2 regions of the Bacillus sp. GbtcB14 genome follow, and region 1 is predicted to be linked to the other one. Evidence: a T-box and tRNA genes for the amino acid it is inferred to sense, from the RefSeq annotation. Region 1 holds a T-box; the other holds one or more tRNA genes.
What was found. A T-box is a leader RNA that pairs with one kind of tRNA and senses whether it is charged. The one in region 1 lies ahead of ileS (isoleucine--tRNA ligase), so its partner is inferred to be a tRNA-Ile.

Region 1 (14,325 bases):
CTGAAACATATCGCTGAAAAATGCGGCTATGAAGTTGTAGGAATTAATTATATTGGGGATTGGGGAACGCAGTTTGGAAAGTTAATTACTGCTTATAAAAAATGGGGAAATGAAGCAGTAGTTAAAGAGGATCCAATCCGTGAATTATTTAAGTTATACGTTCAATTCCATGAAGAGGTAAAAGACGACGAAGAACTAGAAGAAGAAGGGCGTGCTTGGTTTAAGAAATTAGAAGAAGGTGATGAAGAAGCTGTTGAGCTTTGGAATTGGTTCCGTCACGAATCCTTAAAAGAATTTTCTCGTATTTATGAACTTCTCGGTGTTGAATTTACTAATTTTCAAGGAGAAGCTTTTTATAACAATTTAATGGAAGATTTTATTGGGATTTTAGAGGAGCATGATTTGCTTGAAGAGTCAGAAGGCGCGTTAGTCGTTAATTTAGAAGAAGAGGGAATGCCGCCTTGCTTAATAAGAAAATCAGATGGTGCGACGATTTACGCAACACGTGACTTAACGGCAGCTGTATACCGTCAAAACACATATGCGTTCGATAAAGCGTTATATGTAGTTGGCCCAGAACAAAGTTTACATTTTAATCAATTTTTCACTGTATTAAAAAAGCTTGGTTACAATTGGGTTGAGGGTATGGAACATGTACCGTTTGGGTTCATTTTAAAAGACGGTAAGAAAATGTCGACACGTAAAGGAAGAGTTATTTTACTCGAAGAAGTACTTGAGGAAGCAATCGAACTTGCAAAACAAAATATTGAAGAGAAAAATCCAAACTTAAAACAAAAAGAAGAAGTAGCAAAGCAAGTTGGTGTTGGAGCAATTATCTTCCACGATTTAAAAAATGAGCGTATGCATAATATTGAATTTTCATTAGAAAACATGCTGAAATTTGAAGGTGAAACAGGGCCATATGTACAGTACACACATGCACGCGCTTGCTCTATTTTAAGAAAAGAAAGTGTAGAATTTGAAACGTGTACGTTTACATTAAAAGATAATCATAGCTGGGGCGTCTTAAAACTACTAAATAAATTCCCGCAAGTAATTGAAGCAGCCTTCAACAAAAATGAGCCATCAATCATTTCGAAATACGTATTAGATGTAGCACAATCGTTTAATAAATATTATGGAAATGTGCGTATATTAGAAGAGAGTGAAGAGAAAGACAGTAGACTTGCATTAGTGTATGCTGTGACAGTTGTGTTAAAAGAGGGATTACGTTTACTTGGGGTGGATGCTCCTGAGGAGATGTAAAGCAAATAGGTATACGTATCATAGTAGATATGTATGCCTATTTATTTTGATAGAAAATGTGAAAGCAGAAGTTTAAATGTATTACATTTAAACTTTTCTAGAATTGTTTTAAGTGTAGGAATGTCCATATTAAATGGAGAATTGTAATGTCATATATATAAAGGAGGCGTTAAATTTGGAAACGTACGATTGGAACAGTAAACTAACATATTTAAAAAACACAAGAGATTTATATTACAATGACGATTATGTAAGCTTTTTAGTAAATACAGTTTGGAAGATTACTAAGCCCGTACATATCGTAGATTTCGGTTGTGGATATGGCTATTTAGGTTTAGTTTTGTTACCTTTACTTCCAGCAGGTTCAAAGTATACAGGTATTGATAGTGGAGAAACATTACTAGCTGAAGCGAGAGAGTTGTTTCGTTTACTTCCGTACGAGTCAGAATTTCTAGAGGGAGATGCTATAGAAATTGAATTGAACAATACATATGATATAGCAATCTGTCATGCCTTCTTATTACATATGAGTTCACCAAAAACGATGCTACATAAAATGATGCATTCAGTTAAAAGGAACGGAAAAATAATCTGTTTTGAACCACATTGGATATCAAATATGTCTTCATACTCTTTAGGTGGAGAGAATCAATCGGAAATTATTAGGCTAGGAGCTTTGCAAAAGTTATTTGAAAGTGACACGCAGAGAAGCGGAAAAGATGGAAATATTGGTATGAAAATACCGATGTTTTTAAGTGAACTAGGTGTAAAAAATATTCAATGTAGAGTAAGTGATAAAGTAAACTTTTTAGATTCTAATATGCATCGTAATGGTAAAGAAAAGTTGTATCACTCCTTAAAAGAAGAGGGGATTGCAGGAGATCCAGGTGATAAACAGCAATTTATAGAACGTTTAATGGCTAGAGGGTTAACATATGATGATGCGCTAGCTCAATATGAAGCAGAACTACGATTTTTTAAAGTCTTTCATCTACATTCCTCTTTAGTATATGCTCCGAATATGAAAATTACATTTGGTGAAATAGTATGTTAAAAGGCAGCTATATGTTGAGGGGCGTCATTATATGTCGGTAAATCGATATCCACCGTATAATCGCCGATATATTTTCATGTACGGATTTCAGCTTCCAAAAGATAAGATCCTCATGTTACGTTATTCCATATAATCAAACAAAATACAGAGAAAAACAATCATTTTTACTATATTTTGTTATAAATTCGAATAATATTAAATAATACTATCCATTATAGGATATTTTAGTTGAATACCGACAATATGATGTGTAAAATCTAAGCAAGTAGCAGTATAAATAAATATTCGAGGTGAATACATGCTAGATTTTAAGCAGTTAGATGCTTGTTTGAAAGACAAGAGATTTATAGATGGATTACAGGAAATAAATAATGAAATTTTATATATAAAAGAAAAGAATACTTTATCTTATTTGAAGAACTGGCTTGCTAATATTCCTTCGCATAAGGAGTTTGATATATTAATACGCCTGACTGATGAAGGGCTTATGCACCAATACAGTTCATTCCTCATTCGCTACGCCTATAAAAAATTCCCAAATTTGAGAACGCTCTCTTTATATTGTGATGAGTTAATTGATGAACGAAAAATACTTGAAGTAGAACAGTTGTTAAAAGAATCATTAGAAGAGGTAAATAAAGAAGAAATAGAAGTTGATCTTTTAGCGAAAACATATTTTACGTTAGTACGATGTTTGTTGGAAATGAAACGAAATGAAGAAGCCCTAATCTATATGCAAAAGGCAGAGGAGTACAGTGCACGTGCCGTATTTGATAAATGGGGCTACGTTTATATGCATACAGGTGAATGGGAGAAAGCAGAAGAACAATTTATAGCTGGTATGCAGCATAAAGATTGTGAAGAGCTATCTACCTATTTATTATCACAGTTATATGCGAATCAAGGAGAACAAAAACGTGCATTACAGCTAATTGATGATGCGATTGTAAAGTTCCCGCAAGTACCATATTTTCATTTTGAAAAGGTAAAATATTTATTAGATTTAAGGAAGTATGAAGAAATGTTAGCGGTAATAGATAATATAAATAATCAGCTTCCTTATCATGCGTATAAAGCTTACTTTGTACATTTACGTGCAGAAGCGCTTTACAAAATGAATAAACTTGCAGATTTACAACAGTTATTAAAAGAAGAAAAAAGTTTAAAAGAGTCTTTATATCATAATTTAGCAAAAAATCCAGATGGAAAAAAGGTGCACTTACCTATAGTTCCTATTGTACAAAAGGATAATTATTGTGTTCCGACAAGTTTAGAAATGATGTTGCAGTTATGGGGAGAAAAACGTACACAAGATGAAATAGCAGAGTTTATTTTTGAGATGACAGGCTCGAAGTTTTCAGATACTGTTTCGTATTTAGAACAATTAGGTTATGAATATCGTTATTTTAAAGGTAATGAGGAAAATTATAAGAGACTGCTGGATGAAGGGATTCCTGTTTTATTAAGTATAGATATTGAGCATGCTTCACATGTGCAAGTACTATCTGGATATGATGATACGTTACAAGCTTTTTATGTTCAAGATCCAAACTTTATCGAACCAGTTATTGTGGAATATAGTAAGTTGCAAGAAAAATATCGTTACACAGGATGTTTAGCGATTACGTTTGTTCCGAAAGGAAAGAAGGAGCAACTAGCATTTTTAAATGAAGGAGAAAATCATTATTTTAAATCTATTTTTTCTCTTACGGATCATTTAGATGAACATGATAGAGAGGGGATTCATAACTTAGTACAATTTTTAAAAGAGACGAGTGATAATCCGAATACGTGGTTATATACGGTTAAGCACTTAGATGTTGAGGTAGATAATGAGTTTATTTTATCTTGTATTGAAAAGTTAATGGAGAAGTTTCCGAACTCAGATTTTGTTAAATTGCATGGTGCACAGTGCTTTATCCGCCTTCAAGAATTAGAAAAAGCTGGACAAATGCTCGCGAGTGTGGAGAAGAAAAATAATCGTGCTTTATATCATTTAATAAACGGAAGATACGCTTTTGAACAGGAAAGTTATATAGAAGCGATTTCAAGTTTTCGTTCCTCATTACAATTAGATGCAGATCAGCCGATTGCATGGAGTTTTCTCGCTTTATCATATACGTATATTGACCAATCTGAAAAGGCGTTGCAGTTTTCTCAAGTTGCTTTAGAACGTAGTCCAGAAAGATTCACTTTAACGAATCATGGGTTAATATTAATAGATTTAGAAAGATATGAAGAAGCGTATGAAATCTTTAACGATCTGTTAAAAGAGTATAAAAATGAGGCACATGTATGGTATGAGCGAGCGAGATGTGCACATCATTTAGGGAAATTACATCTAGCGATAAAAGGGCTTAAAATAGCAATTCAGTTGGATAGTAATGCACCTTACATTTATACGAAACTTTCGGAAATATACGAATCTGATTTGAAGGATGAGGAAAGTACGAAAGAAATTTTATTAAAAGGTATTGAGAATTGTGACGATAAGGCACCTTTATACGTAAAATTAGGTGACTATCATTTTCAAAATGATAGTCTGGAAGAAGCGGAAGTATTGTATAAGCGTGCTTTAGAAGAAAATGATGAGGATGTTTATTCTCATTTCGGACTTACACAAGTTTATATGGCAAGAGAACAATACAAGGAAGCGAAAGAATATATTCTCGGTATTGAAAAACAAATTGAAAAGAGTCAAGATTTTCTAATGAATGCGGGAATGGTTTTGTGGGATGCTGAAGTTGAACTTGGTGGAAGTGAAGAAGGATTTAAAGTAGCATTGTCTAAGTTAGAGAATGGTATAAAGCAGAGTGAATATAATGTAGCAAGTGCGTTAGATGAATATGTGAATCGAATTAAAGGAACGGTATTTGTACAAAGAGGAATAGCATTCTTAAGCACGTTATACAAAGAAAGAAATGAAGTAAGTGAATACGGTTGTTATATAGGTATTTTATATGAATCTATTGGGCAGTACGGCCAAGCGATGAAAAGATATAAAAGGGTGATAGAGCAAAAAGAAACGGCATTACCGTATTACCGAATTGGTGAAACACTTATGGCATTAGGGCAATTGACAGAAGCGAAACAAGCGTATGAAACATGTTTAGAGCTTGATGGGAATTTCGTAGGGGTACATTTACAGCTTGCGGAAATATACGAAAAAGAAGAAAATCGTTCTAAAGAACAAAGTCATATGGTTCAGGCGATGAAAGAAGAGCCGTTGCATATTAATATGGAATATTTGGCACAGCTTTCAGTAGAAATGAATCTTCAGGAAGAATTGCTGACGGAACTAGAACAATTAACGGACGAAGTACCTGAAATATGGCGATTAGATGCGATTGCATATGTGTATGGAGCGATGGATGAAATAGATAAAGAACAGGCATGGATTGAATACGCGCTACAATTAGATGGTGAGCATACAGAAGTTCTATATCATTATGCAAAAGTGTTAGTGAAAAATAGAAATGAAAAAGCAATTGAGATTGCAATGAAAGTGATACAAAAAGATGTAAAGAATGAACGTATATTTGATGTATATGTAAAAGCGATAGAACAACATAAAAAATTGTCTAACATACGAGATTTTCTTCATACATTACAAGTGAAAAAGGCAGAAAGAAGTATGGCGTTTATGTATGCTGCATCTGCGGTGACGGAAAGATGGGTTGAACGTCAACAAAATGAACAGCCGAAGAAATCCATAATTACGAGAGCTTTTTATCGTATGAAAAACCGTGCGAAAGAAATTTCGATTATTACTACAATCATTGATTTGTATGAAATTTCGTTAAAGTTAAATCCGAAAAATAGTATGGTGGCGCAGAGATTTGCACTGTTTTACGAGAATGTGGCGATGTATAAAGAGGCGATAGATGTATTGCAAACATCGTTAGAAAATAAATGGGATTACGATGTAGCGAAGCAACTTGTAAATCTTTTCATAGAGTGTGAGGAAGAAGATATGTTACGGGATGCTTCGGAAGTAACGAAGCAAATGGTTCGAGAGTTACCAGATGATTATGATACTCTTCTTTTACAAGCACAAGTATTCTTTAAAATAGGGGAAGAAAGAAAAGCAGAAAAGATTACCTTGCAATTAACGGAGCAAACACCGTTTGTAAGTAGAGCGTTTCTTGCTTTAGGAGAAATGTACCAAAGTCAAGAACGGTTTGAAGAGGCGATTCATATATTAGAAAATGCTTCTATACATCATCCAAATGAAACAGTAATTCTTCTTTCTTTAGCGTCTTCATATCATGGTGCCGGCCAAACACTAAAGGCAGAAAGAATAGCAAATGAAGTATTAACAATGAATACAAGTGATTTGTTAGCAAGATATGATCGCGCTTGTTATTTAGCGCAGTTAAACAGAAAGGAAGAGGCGAAAGAAGAGCTTGAATTTGTCCTTCGTGAGGATGAGTCGGGATTTTTCGCTGAACTTATCGAGGATGATGAAAATTTAGCAGCATTGCGAGAATTTGAAAAGTAATTGTATAAGAATCGCGAAAAAGGGTATAAATAAAAATATATTTCGAATTAGTTGACAATTTATTGCCCAATGGCATAAAATAGCTTTTAATAAAGTATACAAATCTGAAGACGAGAAAGAGTAAAATAGTGTACTGTTCCCCAGAGAGCCGGTATGTTGCTGAAAGCCGGTGTTCAGACGTTATTTGAAAATCATCTCCGAGGAGCCGAGGCTGAAAATAAGTAAGCCCGGACGGATGTCTACCGTTACAAAGAACACGTATGATAGTACGTTGCTAAGTGCTATTAGTGAAGAGCTAATAGAATTAGGGTGGTAACGCGGGTAAACCCGTCCCTACTTTATAGGGACGGGTTTTTTGTGTGCTTTAAAACATTCAAAGGAGTGATTGTAGATGAAGAAAGTAGATGTAAAAGAGTCAGCTGTAGGGAGAGAAACACGTATTCGTAAGCAGTGGAACGAGCAAAGTATTTTCGAGCAATCAATTCAGAATCGAGAAGGCGCACAATCTTTTGTGTTTTATGAAGGACCACCAACGGCGAATGGATTACCGCATGTAGGTCATGCACTTGGACGGACAATTAAAGATGTAGTAGCAAGATATAAAACGATGGCTGGTTATAAAGTGTTAAGAAAAGCGGGATGGGATACACACGGTTTACCTGTAGAATTAGGTGTTGAGAAGCAACTCGGTATTTCTGGTAAACATGAAATCGAAGAGTATGGAATTGAGCCATTTATTCAAAAGTGTAAAGAGAGTGTATTCACATATGAAAAGCAGTGGCGTGAATTCACTGAGAGCATCGGTTATTGGGTAGATATGGATGATCCATACGTTACGTTAGAGAATCCATATATCGAAAGTGTATGGCATATTTTAGGAACGATTCATGAAAAAGGCTTATTGTATAAGGGACATAGAGTTTCACCATATTGCCCAAGTTGTCAAACTTCACTAAGTTCACATGAGGTTGCACAAGGGTATAAAACAGTAAAAGATTTAAGTGCAACAGTGAAGTTTAAAGTGAAAGATAGTGAAAATGAATATTTCCTAGGTTGGACAACGACCCCTTGGACACTTCCAGCAAATGTTGCGCTCGCTGTACATCCAAATATGGAATACGTGAAAGCGAAACAAGAAGGTCATGTATACATTGTTGCGAAAGAACGTGTACAAGATGTATTAAAAGAAGACTATGAAGTACTATCTGTCCATAAAGGTGAAGAATTAGTAAACACATCTTATATGCCGCCGTTTCCGATGAAGGAAGTTACAAATGGGTACCACGTAATTGCAGCAGATTTTGTCACGGCAGATAGTGGTACAGGACTCGTTCATATCGCTCCAGCATATGGGGAGGACGATTATAGAGTCGTTCAAAGTGAAGGATTGTCGTTCTTACATGTTGTAGATGAGAAAGGTGAGTATACAGAAGTAGTACCATTTTTGAAAGGGAAATTTGTAAAAGATTGTGACGTGGATATCGTTCGTTATTTAGCGAAGGAAGGCTTACTATATCATAAAGAAAAGTATGAACATAGCTACCCACATTGCTGGCGTTGTGATTCACCACTTCTTTATTATGCAGGAGAGAGTTGGTTAATCCGAACAACTGCAATTAAGGATACATTTTTACAAAACAACGATTCTGTTACTTGGTATCCAGATCATATGAAACATGGACGCTTTGGTAAGTTTTTAGAAAATATGGTGGACTGGAATATTAGTCGAAATAGATATTGGGGAACACCATTAAACGTATGGGAATGTGAAAGTTGTGATCATCAATTCGCACCGAAAAGCATTGCTGATTTAAGAAAGCATAGTACGAAAGAAACACCTGAAGATTTAGAATTGCATAAGCCGTATGTAGATGAAGTGCAAGTTTGCTGCGAGAAATGCGGAAGTACAATGAATCGTACACCAGAAGTAATTGATGTTTGGTTTGATAGTGGTTCTATGCCATTTGCACAATATCATTATCCATTTGAAAATAAAGAGTTATTTGAAGAACAGTTTCCAGCGGATGTTATTGCAGAAGGCATTGATCAAACACGTGGATGGTTTTATAGTTTATTAGCGGTATCAGCACTATATACAGGAAAAGTACCGTATAAACGAGTGTTATCGCTAGGGCATGTATTAGACGAAGAAGGACAGAAAATGTCTAAAAGTAAAGGGAATGCACTAGATCCAGTTGATTTAGTAAATCAGTTTGGTGCAGATGCTTTAAGATGGGCGCTACTCGTTGACAGTGCTCCGTGGAATGCGAAGCGTTTTTCTGAAAGAACAGTACTGGAAGCAAAATCTAAATTTGTAGATACATTAGTCAATGTGTATAGTTTCTACGTTTTATATGCAAATTTAGATGAGTATAATCCGAAAGAAACGTATGATGTAAAGCGAACGAAATTGGATGAATGGGTATTATCAAGATTGCATAGTACAACGAAAAAAGTGAGAACTGCACTTGATGATTATCAATTTACGAATGCAGCTCGTGAAATCGCAGCGCTTGTAGATGAAGTAAGTAACTGGTATGTAAGACGATCACGTAATCGTTTCTGGGAATCTGGTATGAATGCTGAAAAAGCAGCTGCGTATGAGACACTTCATGAAGTACTTGTGACAATTAGTAAATTAATTGCACCATTTACACCGTTTGTCGCTGAAGATATTCATTTGAACTTAACTGGAAGTAGCGTTCATTTAGAGGATTATCCAGTTGTAAATGAATCACTACTTCAGCAGAAATTAGAAGCGGAAATGGATGCAGTTTTACAAGTTGTTGAACTTGGGAGAAGTAATCGTAATCAGCATTCCTTAAAAGTAAAACAGCCGTTAGCAGAACTTGTATTACTAGCACATAATGAGAATGATATGGATTGGGAATCTTATCGTGATATCGTCATGGATGAGTTAAATGTCAAAGCGTTCCATGTTGAACTCGATGAAACGAAATATACGTCCTATCAATTAAAGCTGAACTTTAAAACAGCTGGGCCGAAGTTTGGTAAAAATGTGAATGCAGTAAATACATGGCTAAAACAATTATCAAAAGAAGAAGTAGAGCACTTTGTATCTACAGAAAGAGCAGTTTACGAAGCAGCACCAGGAGAAGAAGTAGTTGTAACAGCTGAAGATGTAGTAGTAGAGAAAGTTGCGAAATCAGGATTTTCTAATACGACTAACGGACAATATACAGTTATGTTAGATACGAATGTAACGGAAGAATTGTTACAAGAAGGAGTAGCACGTGAATTCATTCGCGCCGTTCAAGAATATCGTAAGCAGTTGAATTTACCTGTTAATTTACGAGTAGATGTAATTCTTGATACAGAGGAAAAACTACAACGCACATTAACGAACCATAAAGATTTATTGGAAGAAAATTTACTCGTTAAGCAATTTACATTTGATCACTTAACGAATGAAGACGATGAACTATCTTTAGGTGAAGAGAAAGTTCGAATTAAATTAAGTGCGGCTCATTAAAGAAAAAGGAAGTTGGAATGATTCCAACTTCCTTTTTTGTATGATGGAACTTTATCCGGCTAATTTCCTCATAATCCATTCGATAGGACCTCTAGAAAATTTCTTTCTCCATAACACACTAATTAATATGCTGAAAATGAAAAATGCAGTAGCAAATAATAACACGAATAGTAGTGATTGATTTTCGATTCTATTTAATAGAATTAATGTCCCAATACCGATAAATACATGACTGACATAATGAGTTAATGTTAATTGTCCTGTTTGTACAATGGAGGTGACAAAAAAATTATTTGTATATTTTTCAGCGATATTGAGGCAAATGATTAATATAGCAATAGCGGATCCTGTAGCAGATAAAATATATAATATGTTTGGTAAGATGGGTCCTGTATTAAATAAAAATGTGGCGGCCTCTTTGCCGATGTATGGAATAAAAAAGTGTGTAAGTCCTTTTGATAAAAGTTCTGTCAATATTGTGATTGTAATACCGAGTAAGAGTAATCTTTCTCTAATTTTCTTATTATGAAGATCTAACCTGCCAATTAACATACCGATTAAGAAGAACGAGAACCAAGGAAAAATTGGGTGATAGCCATTAAAGAATAAATTGCGAAGAAAACCCTTTATTGTCCAGAAGTCTACATAGTTTATAAATGGAGTTGGACCTCCCCAGCCCTCGAAAGTATTAAAAGTAAGCTGAAGAGATTGTGCGATGAGTAGGATAATAATAGATAGCAATAGTAATACTTTTTTGCGTACTGTAATAAGGAATGCAGCGACGAAAAGGTAAACACCGTAGTAGTGTAATATATCCCCAGTCCACTCCATTACATATAGTAGTAATCCTAAAATAAATAAGAATAGTGATCGTTTCCATATGGTCTTTCGACTACTAGAAATGTTTATTTGTTCATTGCTAGCAACGGCTGACCTAGTCATTAAAGTTATACCGATGCCTGCAAGTATGACAAACAAAGCAGAAGCTCTACCTTCAAATATTGACATGAAGGTTATTAAAAAAGGGGGACCATTTCCTTCTGCACCTGTTATCACCATGAAATTGACAAGTAGCATACCAAACATCGCCAAAGCTCTAGCAAAATCTAAGCCGATAATGCGCTTATTTGTATTCACTTCAATCCCTTCTTTCAAAAATGCTATTTACAGCTTCAATCCAAATTTGTTTATAATCTATCTTTGCGTCAATCATCATAAAATTTCCGATATTATCAAGCACTAATGCTAACATATGAGCTTTTGAAACTAGATTTTTATTTTCAATTAATTGAAGTTCATTTGCTTTTGTAAGGAGTACTTCAAATCCATGTAAATATTCTGTTTGCACAGTTAGTAATCGATCTTTGTACATATTGTTTCTGGAAGATAGTAATACAAATTCTTGCAACACAAGATTAAAATAAGGGTCGTTTCGCTGTTCATCAATTATTTTAAGGCCAATTGCAATACATTTTTCAATAAAATTTATTTTCGTAAATTCTACTGTATGAAAATACGAAGAGAACTGCATAGCTTTACATAATTCAGTAAAAATACATTCAATTAAGTCATCTTTAGACTTAAAGTAGTAATATATAGATGGTTTTGCGATACCAACCTCCTCACCAATCATCGTATAAGTTGTTTTAGCAATACCGTACGTAGCAAAAAGGCGATAACTTGCTTCCATTATTGAAGAGAGTGTTTCTGCACTTTTACTCATATAGATCCTCCTAAAAAAAGGTTATTAATATCGTATCATTCATAAGTGATTTTTTCAACCTATCGTTAGGTAAAAAACAGCCTATTTTTTTACACAGTAATATAAAAAGTTTCAGGGGGAAGGAATGGATTTAGAAATTTCTTTCTAAAGTATTGTTTTCACTTTCTACATAAATATTGAGAAAATTTCATTCACCCTAAATGGAAAGGTAATAGAATTGTTTATAGAGAATTACTCGTAGATTCAATTTTTATCCCCCCATTTTGTGGGGAATGATTGCCTAGTGGTAATGGGATAAGGTTGAGCTACTTTATTAGGGGGAGTGGTTCTATGTTTAATAAAAAAATGGTGGCAATGGCAATGACTGTGCCATTAGTAATGGGGACGATTTCTACGGTTTCAGCATTGGAAAAACAGCAGCAAGTAAAGCTAGAAGCTTATTCACCGCAGAAAAAAGCAACTGAATATTTAAAAGAAAATGCTGCGCAGTATGGATTGAAAGCTGACCTCTCAGACTTGCAATATATTTCTACAACTGAAACGTCAGTAGCTTCATATGTTAGGTTCCAACAAGTTGTGAATGGTGCGCCTGTATTTTCAAAACAAATCACAGTTACACTTAACGGAGAGGGAAAGGGAGTACTTGCTGTTTCTGATTATCAATCCGTCAATGGTGTAAAGGAAGTAACGACAAAAATTAGTGAAAAAGATGCAATCCAAAAATCAATGGCATATGTTGGAGAAGCAAGTGAGCAAAACTTATGGGCTCCTACAGAGAAAGAATTCGGATATATTGTTGAAGAAGGGATTGCTCGTCCAGTATATAAAGTTGTAGTCCATTCTAATAACCCGTTTGGTGCATGGGAAACATTTATTGATGCAGAAAATGGAAAGTTAATTAAAAAGGTTGATATAAACCGAAAAGCAGAAGGGTCAGGAAAAGTATTTTTACCTAATCCGGTCGTATCTAGTGGTAGTAAAGTAGGCTTAAAAGATAATAACGATGCAGATTCAACGGCGCTAACGAACCAATTGAAGACTGTTACGTTAAAAGGTTTAGATGGAACAGGATTTTTAATTGGAGAGTATGTTACGATTTCTTCAAAAGCAAAAACAAAATCTACAAACTTACAATTTAACTACACAAGAGCAAATGATAGCTTTGAAGATGTGATGTCGTATTATCATATCGACACATTACAACGTTACATTCAAAGTCTAGGGTTTAAAAATATTAATAATCGCTCTATTAAAGTCAATGTGAATGGAACGACAGATGACAACTCATTTTATTCTCCGACAACGAAAGCTTTAACTTTCGGTACTGGCGGAGTAGATGATGCAGAAGATGCTGGTATTATCGCACATGAATATGGGCATTCGATTCAAGATAACCAAGTTCCGGGCTTTGGTAGTTCAGCAGAAGGTGGAGCGATGGGAGAAGGATTTGGTGACTTTTTAGGTGCTACGTATGAAGATGCAGTATCAACTACAGGATACGGAAAAGCATGTGTTGGAGAATGGGATGCGACTGCTTATTCTAGTTCAGATCCAACGTGCTTACGCCGTTTAGATAATAATAAAGTGTATCCAAAAGATATAAAGAATGAAGTACACGATGATGGTGAAATTTGGGCTCAAGGTCAATATGAGATGGCACAAGCTTTTGGACGTGATGTTGCAACGAAAATTATTTTACAATCACACTGGTCATTAACACCAAACTCTAAATTCAATGATGGAGCAAAAGCAATTAAGCAAGCGGATGCTCTTTTATATGGCGGACAACATGCTGCTGATATCGATCGTATTTGGGCAGCGAGAGGAATTAGTACGAATTAATATAAAAAGTCGTGGCGTTTATAAGCCACGACTTTTTAATTTGCTTAAGAACTGGTACTGGTAAAGTAAGCTATATGAATGCTAATGTAAATTCATCCGTATTCTAGTTATTTTTTTCATCTTTAAAAACAAAATGCTCTTTAAATTTTCTAGACTCAACTTTTTGACCGTTTCTCATAGAGCGGAAAGGGTGTTCTTGCCAAGTAATGATTACATCAACTACATCTGCTTTTGTAGCAACTGGAAAATTAGCATGTCTAAATCCAGTTTTTCCACTCGCTAAACGACTTTCCTTTAGGGAAAAGAGTTCATATTTCGTTTTTGTTTTTGGCTCGTTGAGGAATACTTCGACTTGCACGTTATATACTTCACTGTTTCCAACATTTTTTACTGAAAATTGATATGTTTGAAATTCATCTTTTTTAGCTTGAAGCGTCTTTTTTCTT
Region 2 (16,490 bases), on a different contig from region 1:
ACCTTGGTAAATATTACTATGATTATCATATAACTCGAAATAATTTCCTTGCTCCGAAAACATAAGTGCCATATTTGCTTTACTTGATTTCATCAAGGCTTTCACATGATCCTTTTGTTCACCTGCATAAATCCATGTAATTGTGCATCCGAGCCTTTGCAAAAAGAGCATAAGTAAATGTTGTAACATATCATTCCTTTTATTAATAAGAAGATGAAACTTCTGTTTTTGTATTTTTTCAATATCGATACGTTCTAATACAGCCTCTATATAATCATGTAAAGAAACGTGGACTAGCTTATTCTGTCCCATTTCCTTCTCACATACGTAATAAAACGACTCAGACATATATACTTGTTCTATCGCTTTTTGCTGCTTATACGTTAATTGTACCCCATCCTTACCATACAACTTTATTACAACCTCTTTTTCATTTTCCACTTGAATGAAAACCCCACCTGCACATTGCAAATCCTGAATGCTATACTGAAAAAGCGACTCGTTCATTTCTTTGCATTCCATTGTATGAACCCCGATACCATGAATCGCATGAAGAAAGAGATTTTTATAAGAAGTCGTTTCTATATGTTCTTGACTCCCGATTAAGATACTTTCTCCTTTGGCAAAAAGAGATCCATACGCCATCGCAACCTTCACAATAAATTGAGGAGTGATCTCAACATTACCTCTTCCTACAATGCGGCTTTTTTGCAACCACCCCGCACTCTTTTCACTTTCTTGAATACCAGACGATCCTACTACCGAATAGCTGTCAATCGCCTTATATGGCCATAGTTTTCCCTTTTGCTTAATTACCGTACTTTTCCCTATATGACAATGATCCGCCACAATGCTTTTTTGAAACAGTGTAACGTCATCTTCCACCGTTGTATGCTCTCCTATTGTCGTTTCTAATAGCTCGCAATACTGCCCAATGTGCGCATTTGCAAAAACAATACTTTTTTGAAGATGAGAATAACTTGAAACAATACTATTTTTCCCTATAATAGAGTACGGCTCAATTACAGCTCCAGCACCAATCTTTGCTCCTTCTCCAATAAAAGAAGGGCCGTGAATTTTCGTTCCTTTTCCAATCGCCACACCTTCCCCCATCCATACCATCGGCAATACTTCCGTATAAGGAATAGGTACTTGCAATTTTTTCGTTAACAAATCAAATTGTGCTTGTCGATATTGATCAAATGTACCGATATCTAACCAATAGCCTTCTGACAAATATGCAAATAACGCATTCTTATTTGCCAATAATGGAAACACATCTTGACTGAAATCAAAAAATTCTCGGGGCGGTATGTAAGAAAAAATTTCTGGCTCCATAATATATATACCTGTATTCACAATATTAGAGACTACTTCATTCCAGCTCGGTTTTTCTATATATCGTGTAACCTCTTGCTCTTTGTTCATTACAACTAAACCGAATGAAAGTGGATTTTCTACTTCCTTTACAAACATAGTTACCATTCTTTTCTTTTGTTCATGAAACGTAATTCCTTCTGATAATTGAAAATCAGTTAACGCATCCCCGCTTATCACAACAAACGTTTCATCTAAAAATGTTTCCGCTTGTTTAATACTCCCTGCGGTTCCAAGCGGTGGAGAGTCTTCAAAGTAGTACAAGTTAACGCCCCACTTGCTACCGTCACCAAAATATTGCTTAATGGCTGTACTCATATACTGAACAGTAATTGCAATTTCACGAATACCATGCTGACGTAATAATTCAATATTGTATTCCAAAACTGGCTTTTCTAATAATGGCAACATCGGCTTTGGAGTATTACATGTTAATGGTCTAAGGCGTCGTCCTTTTCCTCCAGCTAAAATAACCCCCTTCATATACTTCAGCCTCCACTTATATAATGTTCAGTAACTTCATATACGATATGTATATTATCTCCCCCGTATTAACTAGCAGTATAAAATGAAACTTTAATTAGTAGGGATTTTGCTGCATCTCTCACTGATTATTAGCCCTGACCACTCAGGCTTTTACAGGCAGTAAAACTCCCTATATACATGTACCTTTTAAACACCCAATAAGAAAGCGCTTACTGTATGTTGGGTGAAATATTACTTATGAAATGAATAACATATATGTCCTATTTTTTCCATTATATTATGATACATCTTATCATCATAAACTAAAGGAAACAACGAGCTTTTTTTGTCATGTTTTGACTAAAAAAAGCAGGTGATGTTTCACCTGCCTTTTTTCTTTATTCATTTAATAAGTAATGCTTTCCTTTTACTAAATAAAAAACATTTTCAGCAATATTTGTAATATGATCTGCTACACGCTCGATATATCTCGCCACAAAGGATAATTGTGTAATTTGTGTAATCGCTTCTGGCTGTTCTGGAACTGAAGATATAAATTCACGAATCGCTTTCCCATATATTTCATCCACTGAATCATCCATTTCGGCAATTTGTTTCGCAAAAGTTAAATTTTCTTGCTCATATGCTTCCAACGCTAACTGTAACATCTTATTTGCAATTGCAAACATTTCATCAAGATTGTGCAAACTAACAACCACTTCTTTTTCCCCAAGACGAATTGTTGATTTCGCAATATTAACAGCATGATCTGCAATACGCTCTAAATCTGTCGCTGTTTTAATTGAAATGAAAATCCTTCTTAAATCACTTGCTACAGGTTGCTGCTTCGTAATAAGCATAAGCGCAAGATCATTTATTTCCTCTTCTAAATTATCCATACGATAATCACCATCTATTACCTCTAACGCTTTCTCTACATCTCTTGTATGAAGACCTTCCATAGCAAGCAATAAAGCTTCCCTCGCTAGCTCTCCAAGCTCAATCACCTTTTGCTGTAACGTTTTTAAATCACATTGAAACTGTTCTCTTACCATCGTTTCTTCCCCCTCAATATTATGTGCCATTATATATATAAATCTCCTATTGTAAGGCCTCTTATCTCTGTAATCAGCCTTAAAATAGGAGAAGTATTCCTTCTCAGCAAAATAAGAAATACCCTCTGTTAAGAGGGTATTTGCTCTTAGCCTTGCAACGATATCAACCAAATCGTCCTGTAATATAATCCTCTGTACGCTTATCTGAAGGTGTCGTAAATAATTTATTTGTATCTGTATACTCCACAACTTCCCCACTTAAGAAGAAAGCAGTTTTGTCTGAAATACGTGCTGCTTGTTGCATATTATGCGTTACGATAACAATACTAAAGTCTTTCTTTAACTCTTGAATTAATTCTTCTACTTTTAATGTTGAAATTGGATCTAGTGCCGATGTTGGCTCATCCATTAAAATAACATCTGGTTCAATCGCTAAACAACGTGCGATACATAGACGCTGTTGCTGTCCACCAGATAAACCGTATGCATTATCATGCAAACGATCTTTTAACTCATCCCAAATTGCTGCTCCACGTAAACTTTTTTCAACAATTTCATCCAATGTTTTCTTATCACGAATACCATGAATTTTCGGTCCATATGCTACATTTTCATAAATAGATTTCGGAAATGGATTTGGCTTTTGGAACACCATTCCTACATGAGTTCTTAATTCTTCAACTGGGTATGATTTATCAAATATATTGCGTTCTCTATATTCAATTACACCTGTAGTTCTCACGATTGGTACTAACTCTACCATACGATTTAATGTTTTTAAGTACGTTGATTTACCACAACCACTTGGCCCGATAATTGCTGTAACTTCATTCTCATGAATGCTTAAGTTAATATCTTTTAAAGCATGGTCTTCTCCGTACCATAAATTTAAGTTTTTCGTATCAAATACTACTTTCTTTGGTGCAGTCTCGATTTTCTCCTCGTTTTTCACCTGTACATTTACTACTGTTGCTACCATTTGAATTCCCCTTTCATCCATTTCCAACTTATTTTCGATTTCGTAACCATAAGACAAATATATTGATAAAGAGCAACAAACCTAACAAAACAATCATCCCAGCAGCAGCTACGTACTGAAATTCTTCTTGTGGCCTACTCATCCAATTAAAAATTTGAATTGGTAAAACTGTAAATCTATCAAACATACTAAATGGAACATAATTTGCAAATGCAAGTGCCCCGATAACTAATAACGGTGCCGCTTCTCCAATCGCTCTTGATATCGCTAACGTACAACCCGTTATAATTCCTGGGAAAGCATATGGCAATACAATTTGATACATCGTTTGCCACTTCGTAGCACCTAATCCGTAAGAAGCTTCTAATAATGAACTTGGCACAGATCGTATCGCTTCTTGACTCGCTACAACAACTGTCGGTAAAACGAGTAAACTCATCGTCAGTGCCGCCGCAATGATACTCTCACCTAAATGAAGAGCATATACAAAAATGGTTAAGCCGAGTAATCCAAATACAACGGAAGGTACTCCTGCTAACGTTTGATTATTAATTTCTATTACCTTTTTAAATATAGATTCCTTCGCATATTGCTCTAAATAAAGAGCAGTTCCAACTCCAAATATAAAGGAGACTGGTATAACAATACTCATAAATAATATTGTTCCTGACAAAGCTGCAGCAATCCCAGCTTCTTTCGGATTACGCGAAGCGAAGTTTGTAAAGAAATCTAACGAAAGGTAACTTATACCTTTTTCAAAAATTTGAAAAAGCAAAATAAGCAATATTACTATTGAAAACAAAATTGCTATATAAAATAACAATTGGTAAACTCGGTCTTTTAAAAAACGTGATGCCATATTTTCTTGTATTTTTTTATGATTCAACATTCGCATATTATGTCACCCTCCTAAAGCGGCGCATAATAGACTGTGAAATAATGTTCATTATAAGAGTAAACAAGAACAACGTTGCGCCTACAGCATACATGCTGTAATACGTAATTGTTCCATGCGGAGCATCACCTAAACTCACTTGCACAATATAGGCTGTTAGCGTTTGGATAGATTGTGTCGGGTCAAGCGATACATTCGGTGTGGATCCCGCTGCAATTACAACGATCATCGTTTCACCAATTGCCCTGGAAGCAGCTAATATGATTGCTGCTATAATCCCTGTAAAAGCCGAAGGAAACACGACTTGTTTTACCATCTCAAACCGAGTTGCTCCAAGTGCTAACGAAGCTTCTTTCGTTCCTTTCGCTACAGCTCTCATCGCGTCTTCAGATAGAGATGCAATTATGGGTATCATCATAAAGCCAATAACAATACCTGGACTAATCGCATTAAAAAACTGTAAATCTGGTATAATCCGTTGTAAAAGTGGTGTGACAACTGTTAATGCAAAAAAACCATATACAATTGTCGGGATACCTGCTAATAGTTCTAACATCGGTTTTAATACTTTCCTTGCACCGTTTGAAGCATATTCGCTTAAAAATACAGCACAGGCTAAACCGATAGGAATTGCTACGAACATGGCAATTGCTGTTACAAGGAATGTTCCACATATAAGTGGTAATATACCGAATTTAGGATCTTCAAAAAAAGGTAACCATTCTTTTCCCGTCAAAAAGGAGTGTAATGGTATTTTTTGAAAAAACATCAATGTTTCATTTGCCAATGTAAAAATAATTCCAAGTGTCGTTACAATAGACACGCTAGCAATTATTTTCAGTAATAACGGAACTATTCGATTGATTCGCTGCGTTTTTTTTCTTTGTTTTGTATTTCTTTCAATCAAATGTTGTACAGAAAATGTAATTTGACTTTTGTCATTATGAGCCAAAGATGAAAACCCCTTTCCACCCTGACATTACCTTTTTATTTCTGTTAACATCCGCAGCTGTTCATTATATTTTTCTTTTGGTAATTTTACATATCCAACCTCTTCAGCGAGATTACCAACATGCTGAATCATAAACTCAATATAATTTGCTACATTCATTTTATTTCGGATAGATGCATCATTCACATAAGCAAATAGTGGCCTAGATAATGGCTTATACTTACCTGATTGAATGGTATCTTTCGTCGGAAGTACACCATTCACTTTTATTGCTCTCACCTTATCTCGATTGGCCATATAATAAGCATATCCTACAAAAGCAATGGCATTTTTATCATTCATTACCCCTTGCATAATAACTTGATCATCTTCAGACAAAGAGACTTTTTTTACAATGCGACTATTTTGTAAGATGACATTTTGAAAATAATCATACGTACCAGAGTCTACACCTGGCGCATAAAACTTCACCTGTTCACGTGGCCATGATGAATGAATTTGTGACCATCGCTTTTCGCTTTCATCTTCACTCCATAATAGACGTAACTCGTCTACCGTCATATTGTCTATCCAAGTATTTTGGCGATTCACAACGATTGTAAGACCATCGTAAGCGACTTCAAACGGTGTAAACTGAATGGAGTTTTTCTTCATTTCATTTTCTTCCACTTGTTTCATTGCTCTCGAAGCATTATTTATATCTACTTCTCCTTTACTGAAACGATTAAATCCTCCTCCTGTTCCAGAAACACTGATGGAAATCTTCACGTTTGGATGCACCTTTGTATATTCCTCCGCTACTGCTTCTATAATAGGGAAAACTGTTGAGGATCCATCAACTCTCACTTCTCCCATTTCATTCACAGCAAATGCAGTAGACGTGCCAACATAAAGAAAACATGTCGACAGTATGAAAACTTTAATTGATGCACTTATCCATTTCACGTGTTCTTCCTCCTAGAAGTAACCGGAAATAACAGGATTACAGATATAAGAATACTGCTAAACTATTAATTCGGTTTTAATTGTTTGTAAAAGTTTTGTAAAGTTCCACAAGAACCAATATTAAGTAAAACTTTAATCCGTAGCCATTGTTCATTTTCACTGATGATTGGTCCATAAAAACGCTATCCTTCAGAGGGATGCATAAGTATCATTTGTGAGGCCTCTTAATTTTTCTATATGATATGCTTGTCCACTTTATTAAAACGTATGCATGAACCATAAAAAAAAGCACACTATCTTTTCAGATAGTGTGCTTTTTTTACAACTTTTTTATTCATCATCTTGATCTCTATTTTTCTTTTTATTATCTATTTCATCTTTTGAAACTTCGCCATTTTCTACTTTTTTCAAATCAAAGTACGCGTCCATAATGTCACGACTAATATATCCGTTAATACCGGATTTATCATCTACCCAAGGTACAACAACAGAAAATGCTACTTCAGGATCTTCAAGTGGCGCATAACCTACTAACGTTAAGTTATATGTTTCTTTACGCTCACCGTTTGCCTTTCTACCAATCTCTTTATCTCCGCCATACACAGTTTGAGCTGTACCTGTTTTACCAGCAGCTTTATATGGTGCGCCTGCAAAGTATTTCGTAGCTGTACCACCAGAATCGTTAAATACTTGTCTAAATCCTTCCTGAACACGTTTAATTTGTGATTCAGGCATATCAATTCGGTTTAGTACTTTCGGTTCCATTGAATGAACAACTTTTCCAGTTTCTTCTGGTTTCGCTGCCGGTTGACGAATTTCCTTTACAACTTGCGGTTGCATACGGTAACCACCATTTGCAATTGTTGAAACATATTGTGCTAATTGAAGTGGTGTATACGTATCGTACTGTCCTATTGATAAATCTAATAGGAAACCTGGCTGAATTCCTTTACCTGTTTGGCCCGCTGATTCATTCGGTAAATCAATACCTGTTTTCACACCAAGTCCAAACTGTCCGAAATAATAACGCATCGTATCAAATGCTTTTTGTGGTATATCTAACGTACCACCTTTCACATATTGAACACCTGCGATATTCATCGCCGTTTTAAACATATAAACGTTAGAAGACATTTTTAACGCTGTCAAATCATTAATATATCCCATATTTTTCCAAGATGATTTTTTCGGCGTTCCTTTTAATACGATTGGTTCATCATATTGACCTGAACCTGGTTGAATGGCACCTGTTTGATACCCTGTAAGTATTGTCGCACCTTTTACAGTCGATCCCATCGGATAAGAACTTGTCATCGATCCTAATGCGAAATCTTGTACTTTCGTTTCGCCATTTTCATTCACTAACTGTTTCCCTGCCATAGATAAAACTTCACCATTTTTCGGATTCATCATTACAACGAATGCACGATCTAAAAGAGGTTGCCCACCTTTATATTTTAATAAACTTTTAGTGATAATTTCCTCTACACGCTTTTGTAATTCCATATCGATTGTTAAGTTCAGGTCATTACCTCGTTGCCCTTGTGAGACATTAATCGTTTCTAAAATATTACCGTTTTTATCTGTAATATTTTTCACTTCTGCTTTCGTACCGTGCAGGCTATCTTCATATTGCTGTTCAAGATAACTTTTCCCTACACGATCATTACGATTATAATCACGAACAAGATAGTAATCTAAACGCTCTTTCGGTAAACCTTCGTCAGAAGTTGTTACACCACCAAGTACACTTCGGAACAAATCACCATCATATGCATATTTTCGTTCCCAATCGACACTCGTATCTACTCCTGACAATTCTGCTAAATTTTCACTAATAATCGCATATTCTTCTGGTGTAGCATCTTTTTTTATAACTTGTGGTGTCATCGCATATCCGCCGTCCATTTTGCTTTTAATCGCTAGTATTTCTAAATCTTTTGCGGATAATTGATTCACTTCTTCTTCTGTCACGCGACTTCGTTGACGCTCATCTAATTCTTTATCGTCAATTTTTTTATCTTTTAACTCTTGACGATCTTTATTCGTAATTTTTTCTTTCGCTTCCTCTTTATTCATAGCAAGCCAATAATCTTTTTTATCACGATCTGTTAATTTATCAGTCGGTACTTCAATCAAATCTGCCAGCTTTTTCGCTGTTTCTAAGCGAGCCTCCGCAGTTGATCCTTTCATTTTTGTAAATGTAATCGTACGTACAGCTGCATTATCTACTACAGCTCGCCCATAACGGTCAAATATTTTCCCACGTGGTACAGGATTACTTATCGTCGAGTTCTCTTTCCTCTCCACTTCATTCTTATATTCCTCACCGCGAACAATTTGTACATATCCAAGCCTTACAATAACCGCGGAGAACATTAAAAACACGCAGAAAAACAGCACGTTTAACCGAAAAGGAACGTGAGTCTTTTTCTTTTGTTGTTTCTGCTTCTTGCTCATACAAACCCCCTCTACCAACAGCTATGTAATGTGAAAGGGACACCTTCATACAGGTGTCCTCACTGCTGTCTTACATCTTTTTCTATTCTAGCATAAAACAACCGAGAAGTTAACCTTCTGGTTCTGTTTGATTCTGCGCAGTCGCTTGCGTTACAACACTTGTTTTATTCACATTTCCCTCATCATATTTGACATTTTTAACTGCAAAATAAATAAGGAAATGTCCTGCACCTAAAATACATAATAAGTAAGGCAAACTTTTTTCAGGCGGAAAGAATAATACAGCACATAAAAAACTTAAAATCGAACAAATTCTTCCTGCATTTAACCATAATTCCCGGACAACTACATACTCTACCCGCCACTCTCTCGCATTTTTCGCTCTGCCAATTACATCATATGTCATGGATCCGTACGGAACGAGCAAAATAGGGTATGCAATCGCAATACACGCTGCATAAATAAGTAATTTTGCGTATGTAACATTGAATATAACTAAAAATACGACAGCATACAAAATAATGCCTCCAAGCAAAATTGCTTTTTTTCGCCATTCTTTCTTTAACATACGAGTAACTAAATAGTAACACACAAATGACACAGCCGAATTTACTAAGCTATACTTCCCTAATGCGAGCTCGCTATCAGTTGCTAAATACACGTACACGGAAATCACAAAAATAAAAGTTCCCTCTCTCAGCCCTTGGAAAAAATGAGCACGTGTAATTCTTCCCCAATTTTTATCAATCTGCCGCTCTTTCAATACTTGTACAATTTCATACCGTCCTTCACATTCTCTCTTAGATACAAAAAAGCTTAAAATGACAGCAATTGCAAATAACAGTAACGAAAGAAAGAATATGACCGTATAGCCACTCCATTTTTCCATACGTGAAATTGTGTATCCAGCTGCTATCGGTCCAATCATGCCAGAGAAGGATGTAAGAAGTCCAAGAAACCCATTAAAGAAATCTCTTGTTTCTGGTTCTGTAATCTCAAATGTTAATAAGTTAAACGCGAGCCAGTAAAAACCATATCCGACTCCTAAAAGAGCCCCCATTAATAAAATATAGTGAGAAGCGCTTTTTCCCGCTACTAAAACAACGATAAAAAAAATAGCTAACGTGCCTACACCTATTCGTAACAAGATTGAGCGATCAATACGCTTCGCTAATTTCCCACCTATAAGAAATGTGAGAGGCTGTAATACAACGCTGGCCAAATTATACAAGCCAAGATTCACATAATTTTGTGTTTGTTTCCATAAATAAATGTTAACAAACGTATTCGATAAAGAAATTGCGAGCGTGTATAAACCTCCAATAAGGAGCAATAACACTAAATCCCGATTCACTTCAACGTCACCAATTATATGTTTCCACTTCATACACAACTCTCCTTTACTTCATGTTCTAGTCTTCCAAAGACAAGCCCAATTATGTAAAAGGAAAGCATAGAAAAAAGCTAGGAGCATTCTCCTAGCTTTTTTTCTATAATTATTTTGCTTCTTGGTAACGTTTTTCAGCAGCGTTCCAATCTACAACGTTCCAAAATGCACCGATGTAGTCAGGACGACGGTTTTGGTAATTTAAGTAGTAAGCATGTTCCCAAACATCTAAACCTACAACTGGAGTTTTACCTTCAGTTAGAGGAGAATCTTGGTTTGGCGTGCTTGTTACTTCTAACTCACCATTGTTTACTACTAACCAAGCCCAACCAGAACCGAAACGAGTTGCGCCAGCTTTTGCGAATTCTTCTTTGAATGCATCGAAGCTACCGAATTTTGCTTCAATTGCAGTTGCAAGTTCGCCTACTGGTTGTCCGCCGCCATTTGGAGATAAGATTGTCCAGAAGAATGTATGGTTAGCATGTCCGCCACCATTGTTACGTACTGCTGTACGGATTGCTTCTGGTACTTCGTTTAAGTTTGCAACTAATTCTTCTACGCTTTTGTCAGCTAATTCTGCATGACCTTCTAAAGCAGCGTTTAAGTTTGTAATGTACGTGTTATGGTGTTTTGTATGATGGATGTTCATCGTTTCTTTGTCAAAGTGAGGCTCTAAAGCATCATACGCATAAGGTAAGTTTGGTAATTCGTGTTTTGCCATTGTTATATTCCTCCCAGTTTATGTATTGCCACTTAAGTGACATACAACTTCATTCTACCCTAATTGCCATAGGGTGCAAACAAATAAATCACATTGTCTTGCTATCATTAACGTAGCAAAAATCCCACTTCTTTTCAATTAAAATGCTCATATATTCCGTAAAAAAAGCTCCCTTCTACAAGGAAGCTTCCCGCTGACATAATAAACATGTGAAATGGATATGGACCCTGTAGGACTCGAACCTACGACCGGACGGTTATGAGCCGTCTGCTCTAACCAGCTGAGCTAAGGGTCCACAATTATGTATGTAACAACATATCAAATAAAGGAATTCCTATCAGATATATCCTTTAAGAAATGTAAGATAAATTTACCATATGGAAAAGAAAAGTGTCAATTGTATTTTTCTCATATAAAAGAAGAAAATTAATAAAAAGAAATTTAGTTATCTCCACTATATGTAAATATAATATATCTTGAGATTCTCTAGATTCCTACGTTACAATGATTTTATACATACATAAAGGAAGTGAATCTATGTCCATATTTACCCAATTAGCAAAAAGCGTATATTCGCCTAAAGATATGGCGCTATTCCGTTTTCAAAAAATCGGAAAAACCATTTTGTATATTATGCTACTTTGTCTAATCACTACTATTCCAAGAACATTCTTTTACGGTAGCTTTATTCAAGATAGTGTTACCATGGTAAATCAAGCAATTGAAAAAGATTTACCTGATTTTAAAATCGAAAACGGTGAACTAAAAGCAGATATTGAACAACCTATTCTAAAGGAAGAGGGAGATGCTCTTTTCGTATTTGATCCAAATACAACAGATATAGAAACATATCAAAACAAAACTGGTTTATTTATTTTAAAAGATAAAGTAGTTTCTATAGGAAATGGTCAAACACAAACATACTCCTATAATGATTTATTAGGGACATCTCTTGAGAAGAAAGATTTGCAAGATTTCATTTCTGTATTCGATAGTATTTATCCAATTTTACTAGCTGTTATCGGCGTGTTAGTATACCTATTCCAATTGTTTATTACTTTCTTAGGAATTACTTTACTTGCATTTATAGGTTCTGCTATGAGCGGTCAACGTAAATTATCTTATAAGCAAGTATGGACATTAACTGCATACAGCTACACAATTCCAACAATCTTCTTTATGATTATGGATCTATTCAAAATTGTTGTACCTGGTTCAACATTCATTTATATCGCAGTTGTTTTAATTGTTCTTTACTTAACGATTAAAGAAGTTCCAAAACCGAAAGAAAAATAAGAACGAAAAAAATGCCTAAATAGGCATTTTTTTTTTGGACAAGCATATATTCCTAGCAAAGGAGTGAAGAATATGAAGAGATTAGGTATATTCTTATTCGTGCTTGTTCTTGGTTATATATTTTATTACGATATAAAAATCGGCACTTTACCGATGTTAAGTTCATATAAAAAAACAACCGCTGCCCAAACAATAAAACAAGAAAGCACAGATACAAAACAAAATAAAGAGAACAAAGCAGAAAAAGAAACAGATGTCACTTATAAAACAATTGAAGTCAAAACAGGTGAGACAGTTCTTTCTATTACCGAACAAATTAACAAGAAAAAAATCCCTTCCATTGAGAAGGTAATTGATGACTTTAAACAACTAAACAAAAGTACATCTGCTACAAAAATACAAATTGGAAAGTCTTATAAATTCCCGTTATATCAATAAGCAATCACTTAATCCTTGTCAATTACATAAAGGCGCTGATACAATAGTAAAAGTGAAACCGAGCACTTCGGTTTCTATAGCCCTGTATCACGTATACTATCATTGATATGTGGGACTAAATAAGAAACTTCTTTTATAAGGAGAGCGATCTATTCGTGAATGAAATGACTCATCGTACAAAAACACGTCCAGTTAAAGTCGGTAATTTAACAATTGGCGGTAATAATGAATTAATTATACAAAGTATGACAACAACAAAAACACATGATGTTGAAGCAACAGTTGCTGAAATTAAACGTTTAGAAGAAGCTGGCTGTCAAGTCGTTCGTGTTGCTGTTCCAGACGAACGCGCAGCAAATGCTATTGCTGATATTAAAAAACAAATCAACATTCCACTTGTTGCTGATATTCATTTTGATTATCGCCTTGCTTTAAAAGCAATTGAAGGTGGCATTGATAAAGTACGTATCAATCCAGGTAACATTGGTCGTCGCCATAAAGTAGAAGCTGTTGTAAATGCAGCGAAAGAACGCGGCATTCCAATCCGTATCGGTGTAAACGCAGGTTCATTAGAGCGTCACATTTTAGAAAAGTACGGATACCCAACTGCAGATGGTATGGTCGAGAGTGCCCTACATCACATTAAAATTTTAGAGGACTTAGATTTCCACGATATTATCGTATCTATGAAAGCCTCTGATGTTAACTTAGCAATCGAAGCATATGAAAAAGCTGCTCGTGCTTTTGATTACCCATTACATTTAGGTATTACAGAATCTGGAACATTATTTGCCGGAACTGTAAAAAGTGCCGCTGGTCTTGGAGCAATCTTAAATAAAGGCATCGGAAATACACTACGTATTTCATTAAGTGCTGACCCAGTTGAAGAAGTAAAAGTTGCGCGTGAGCTATTAAAGTCATTCGGCCTTGCATCTAATGCAGCAACACTTATTTCTTGTCCAACTTGCGGTCGTATTGAAATTGATTTAATTAGCATCGCTAACGAGGTAGAAGAATACATCTCTACACTAAAAGTACCAATTAAAGTTGCAGTACTTGGCTGCGCTGTAAACGGTCCTGGTGAAGCTCGTGAAGCTGATATCGGTATCGCCGGTGCACGCGGAGAAGGATTATTATTCCGTAAAGGGCAAGTTGTTCGTAAAGTACCAGAAGAAATCATGGTAGAAGAACTGAAAAAAGAAATCGACGTAATTGCTGCTGAAATGGCTGCTGAACGAGAAAAAGAAAAAGAAACACAAGAAAAATAAAAAGAAGGTTGCCGACAAATATTGTGGCAACCTTCTTTTTTACGTAAAAAAAGCTCGTCAGTTGTGTAACCGACGAGTTCTTATTTTGCACATTTTGGACAACGGCCGTATATTTCAAACTTATGACCAGTTACTTCATAACCGTTAAAATCTTTATTCATAAAATCCATCGGGCAGGAAGTAATCTCTTTCGTCCCCCCGCAATCTAAACAAATAAAATGATGATGATGTTCCATAATAGAACATGTAAAACGAAAATGTTTTTCACCATTTAATTCCGTTTGTTCCAAAACACCGATTTCAGCAAACACCGTTAAGTTACGATAAATCGTATCAAAGCTAAGACCTGGATAATCATCCTTCATATGCTCTAAAACGTCTTTCGCCGTTAAATAACGATTGTGAGCTGCAAATAACCTGAGCATTTCTTCCCTTTTCCCAGTATGTTTGTATCCTTTATCTTTCATTAGGCGTAAAGCTTCTGTTAGATTCATATCTATCCCTACTTTATGCAGTTTTTTTCTTTTTCCATAAAATCGCACCAATTAAAATAAGAACTGCTATCATAACAATTGTACCACCTGGCGCTAGATCAAGTTGATATGAAGCAAACATTCCACCAATTACTGCAATTTCACCAAATATAATGGAAAAGAAAATTGTTTGTTTAAATCCATTCGCAATACGAATACTTGCTGCAACTGGTAACGTCATTAATGATGATACGAGAAGAACCCCTACTACACGCATTGATACTGCAATGACAAGAGCAACCAATATAATGAAAATAAAATGAATCCACTTTGCACTCAAACCGGTTGATACAGCATATTCCTCATCAAACGATAGTAAAAATAACTCTTTGTATAATAAAGTAATCGTTACAATAACAACAATTGCTACAATGCCGATGATTATTAAATCTGTACTTGTTACAGCACTTACACTCCCAAATAAATAACTAAATAAATCAGTGTTAAATCCATTTGCAAGTGATATAAAAATAACCCCAATCCCCATTCCTGCTGAAAGAATAATCGGAATTGCTAATTCTTGATAATGTTTATATACAGTACGTAATTTTTCAATTAGTAACGCCCCACCAATAGAAAAAATCATTCCCATATATAACGGATTTAAAAATCCTCCTGTGAAAATTGTTTTTTCTAGTAGTAAACTTGCAGCAATACCCGATAATGTCACATGACTTAATGCATCCGCAATAAGCGACATACGGCGAATGACAACAAATACACCGATAAGCGGTGCAACAAGTCCTATTAAAATTCCTGCATATAAAGAGTTACGTAAAAAGTCATATTGTAAAAAATCTTGTATCATTATATCCTCCCGTGATGCTCGTGTTCTAAACGATGAACATGATGTCCATATAAGACGGACATTTCTGCATCTTCTAACTCTCGGAACTTCTCTACATTTCCATGGAAATGTAGATGTTGGTTTAAGCATGCAACATGTGTTACCTTCTCTGTAACAGCTCCCATATCATGAGTAACGAGAATTAATGTGATTCCTAACCTTTTGTTTAAATCCTCTAATATCTCATAAAAACTTTCAACATTCTTCACATCGATTCCAACAGTGGGCTCGTCCAAAATAAGTAATTCAGGATCACTAACGAGCGCACGAGCAATAAATACACGCTGTTGTTGTCCACCAGAAAGTTCTCCGATATTGCGCCCTTGAAACGCACTCATCCCTACATCAGCAATCGCTTTTTCTACTTTTTCCTTATCGTTTTTCGTAAAAAAGCGAAACAGCCCTTTTTTCGAAACGAGTCCCATTGATACAACTTCAAAAACAGTGGCCGGAAAACCAGAATTAAAGCTATTTGCCTTTTGCGACACATAACCAACTTTGTTCCATTCTTTAAACTTCTTACTATCAACACCAAACAAACGAATACTTCCCTGTTTTGGCTTTAAAACGCCTAATAAACATTTTAGCAAAGTTGATTTTCCAGAGCCATTTGGCCCAACTAAACCTAAAAAAGCTCCCTTCGGAACTTGCAAATTAATATCTTCTAACACATTTCGATCTTCATATCGAAATGACAATCCTTCTATTTCTAATATATTATTCATAGCATCTCACCTATTTTAATTCAGAATGATTCCGATTTATATCTATTTGAATTATAGTACAGCTTATTATAGTTGTAAACCAATCTGCCTAAAATATATCAATTTTTTCAAGAAACCTTATTATTATAACAAAAAGCAGAGAAAAAT

Region 2: it has a tRNA-Ile gene. The T-box ahead of ileS (isoleucine--tRNA ligase) is inferred to sense a tRNA for this amino acid. The anticodon was not compared.

Annotation. Positions count from the first base shown of each region.
Region 1 is NZ_JAGXJT010000002.1:127,819-142,143, reverse strand. It holds gene argS (arginine--tRNA ligase) at 1-1,266, shown strand, start outside; gene KVT31_RS05660 (methyltransferase) at 1,442-2,320, shown strand; gene KVT31_RS05655 (bacteriocin-processing peptidase family protein) at 2,619-6,821, shown strand; T-box leader at 6,920-7,159, shown strand; gene ileS (isoleucine--tRNA ligase) at 7,213-10,314, shown strand; gene KVT31_RS05645 (DUF418 domain-containing protein) at 10,366-11,451, opposite strand; gene KVT31_RS05640 (TetR/AcrR family transcriptional regulator) at 11,453-12,037, opposite strand; gene KVT31_RS05635 (M36 family metallopeptidase) at 12,368-13,879, shown strand; gene KVT31_RS05630 (hypothetical protein) at 13,983-14,325, opposite strand, start outside.
Region 2 is NZ_JAGXJT010000001.1:387,058-403,547, reverse strand. It holds gene KVT31_RS02115 (sugar phosphate nucleotidyltransferase) at 1-1,860, opposite strand, end outside; gene phoU (phosphate signaling complex protein PhoU) at 2,241-2,897, opposite strand; gene pstB (phosphate ABC transporter ATP-binding protein) at 3,061-3,876, opposite strand; gene pstA (phosphate ABC transporter permease PstA) at 3,905-4,771, opposite strand; gene pstC (phosphate ABC transporter permease subunit PstC) at 4,773-5,723, opposite strand; gene phoX (phosphate ABC transporter substrate-binding protein PhoX) at 5,751-6,668, opposite strand; gene KVT31_RS02085 (peptidoglycan D,D-transpeptidase FtsI family protein) at 6,999-9,128, opposite strand; gene KVT31_RS02080 (MFS transporter) at 9,238-10,515, opposite strand; gene sodA (superoxide dismutase [Mn]) at 10,625-11,236, opposite strand; tRNA gene KVT31_RS02070 (tRNA-Ile) at 11,458-11,531, opposite strand; gene KVT31_RS02065 (DUF1189 domain-containing protein) at 11,774-12,532, shown strand; gene yqfZ (protein YqfZ) at 12,605-12,970, shown strand; gene ispG (flavodoxin-dependent (E)-4-hydroxy-3-methylbut-2-enyl-diphosphate synthase) at 13,135-14,238, shown strand; gene KVT31_RS02050 (Fur family transcriptional regulator) at 14,319-14,732, opposite strand; gene KVT31_RS02045 (metal ABC transporter permease) at 14,746-15,579, opposite strand; gene KVT31_RS02040 (metal ABC transporter ATP-binding protein) at 15,579-16,343, opposite strand.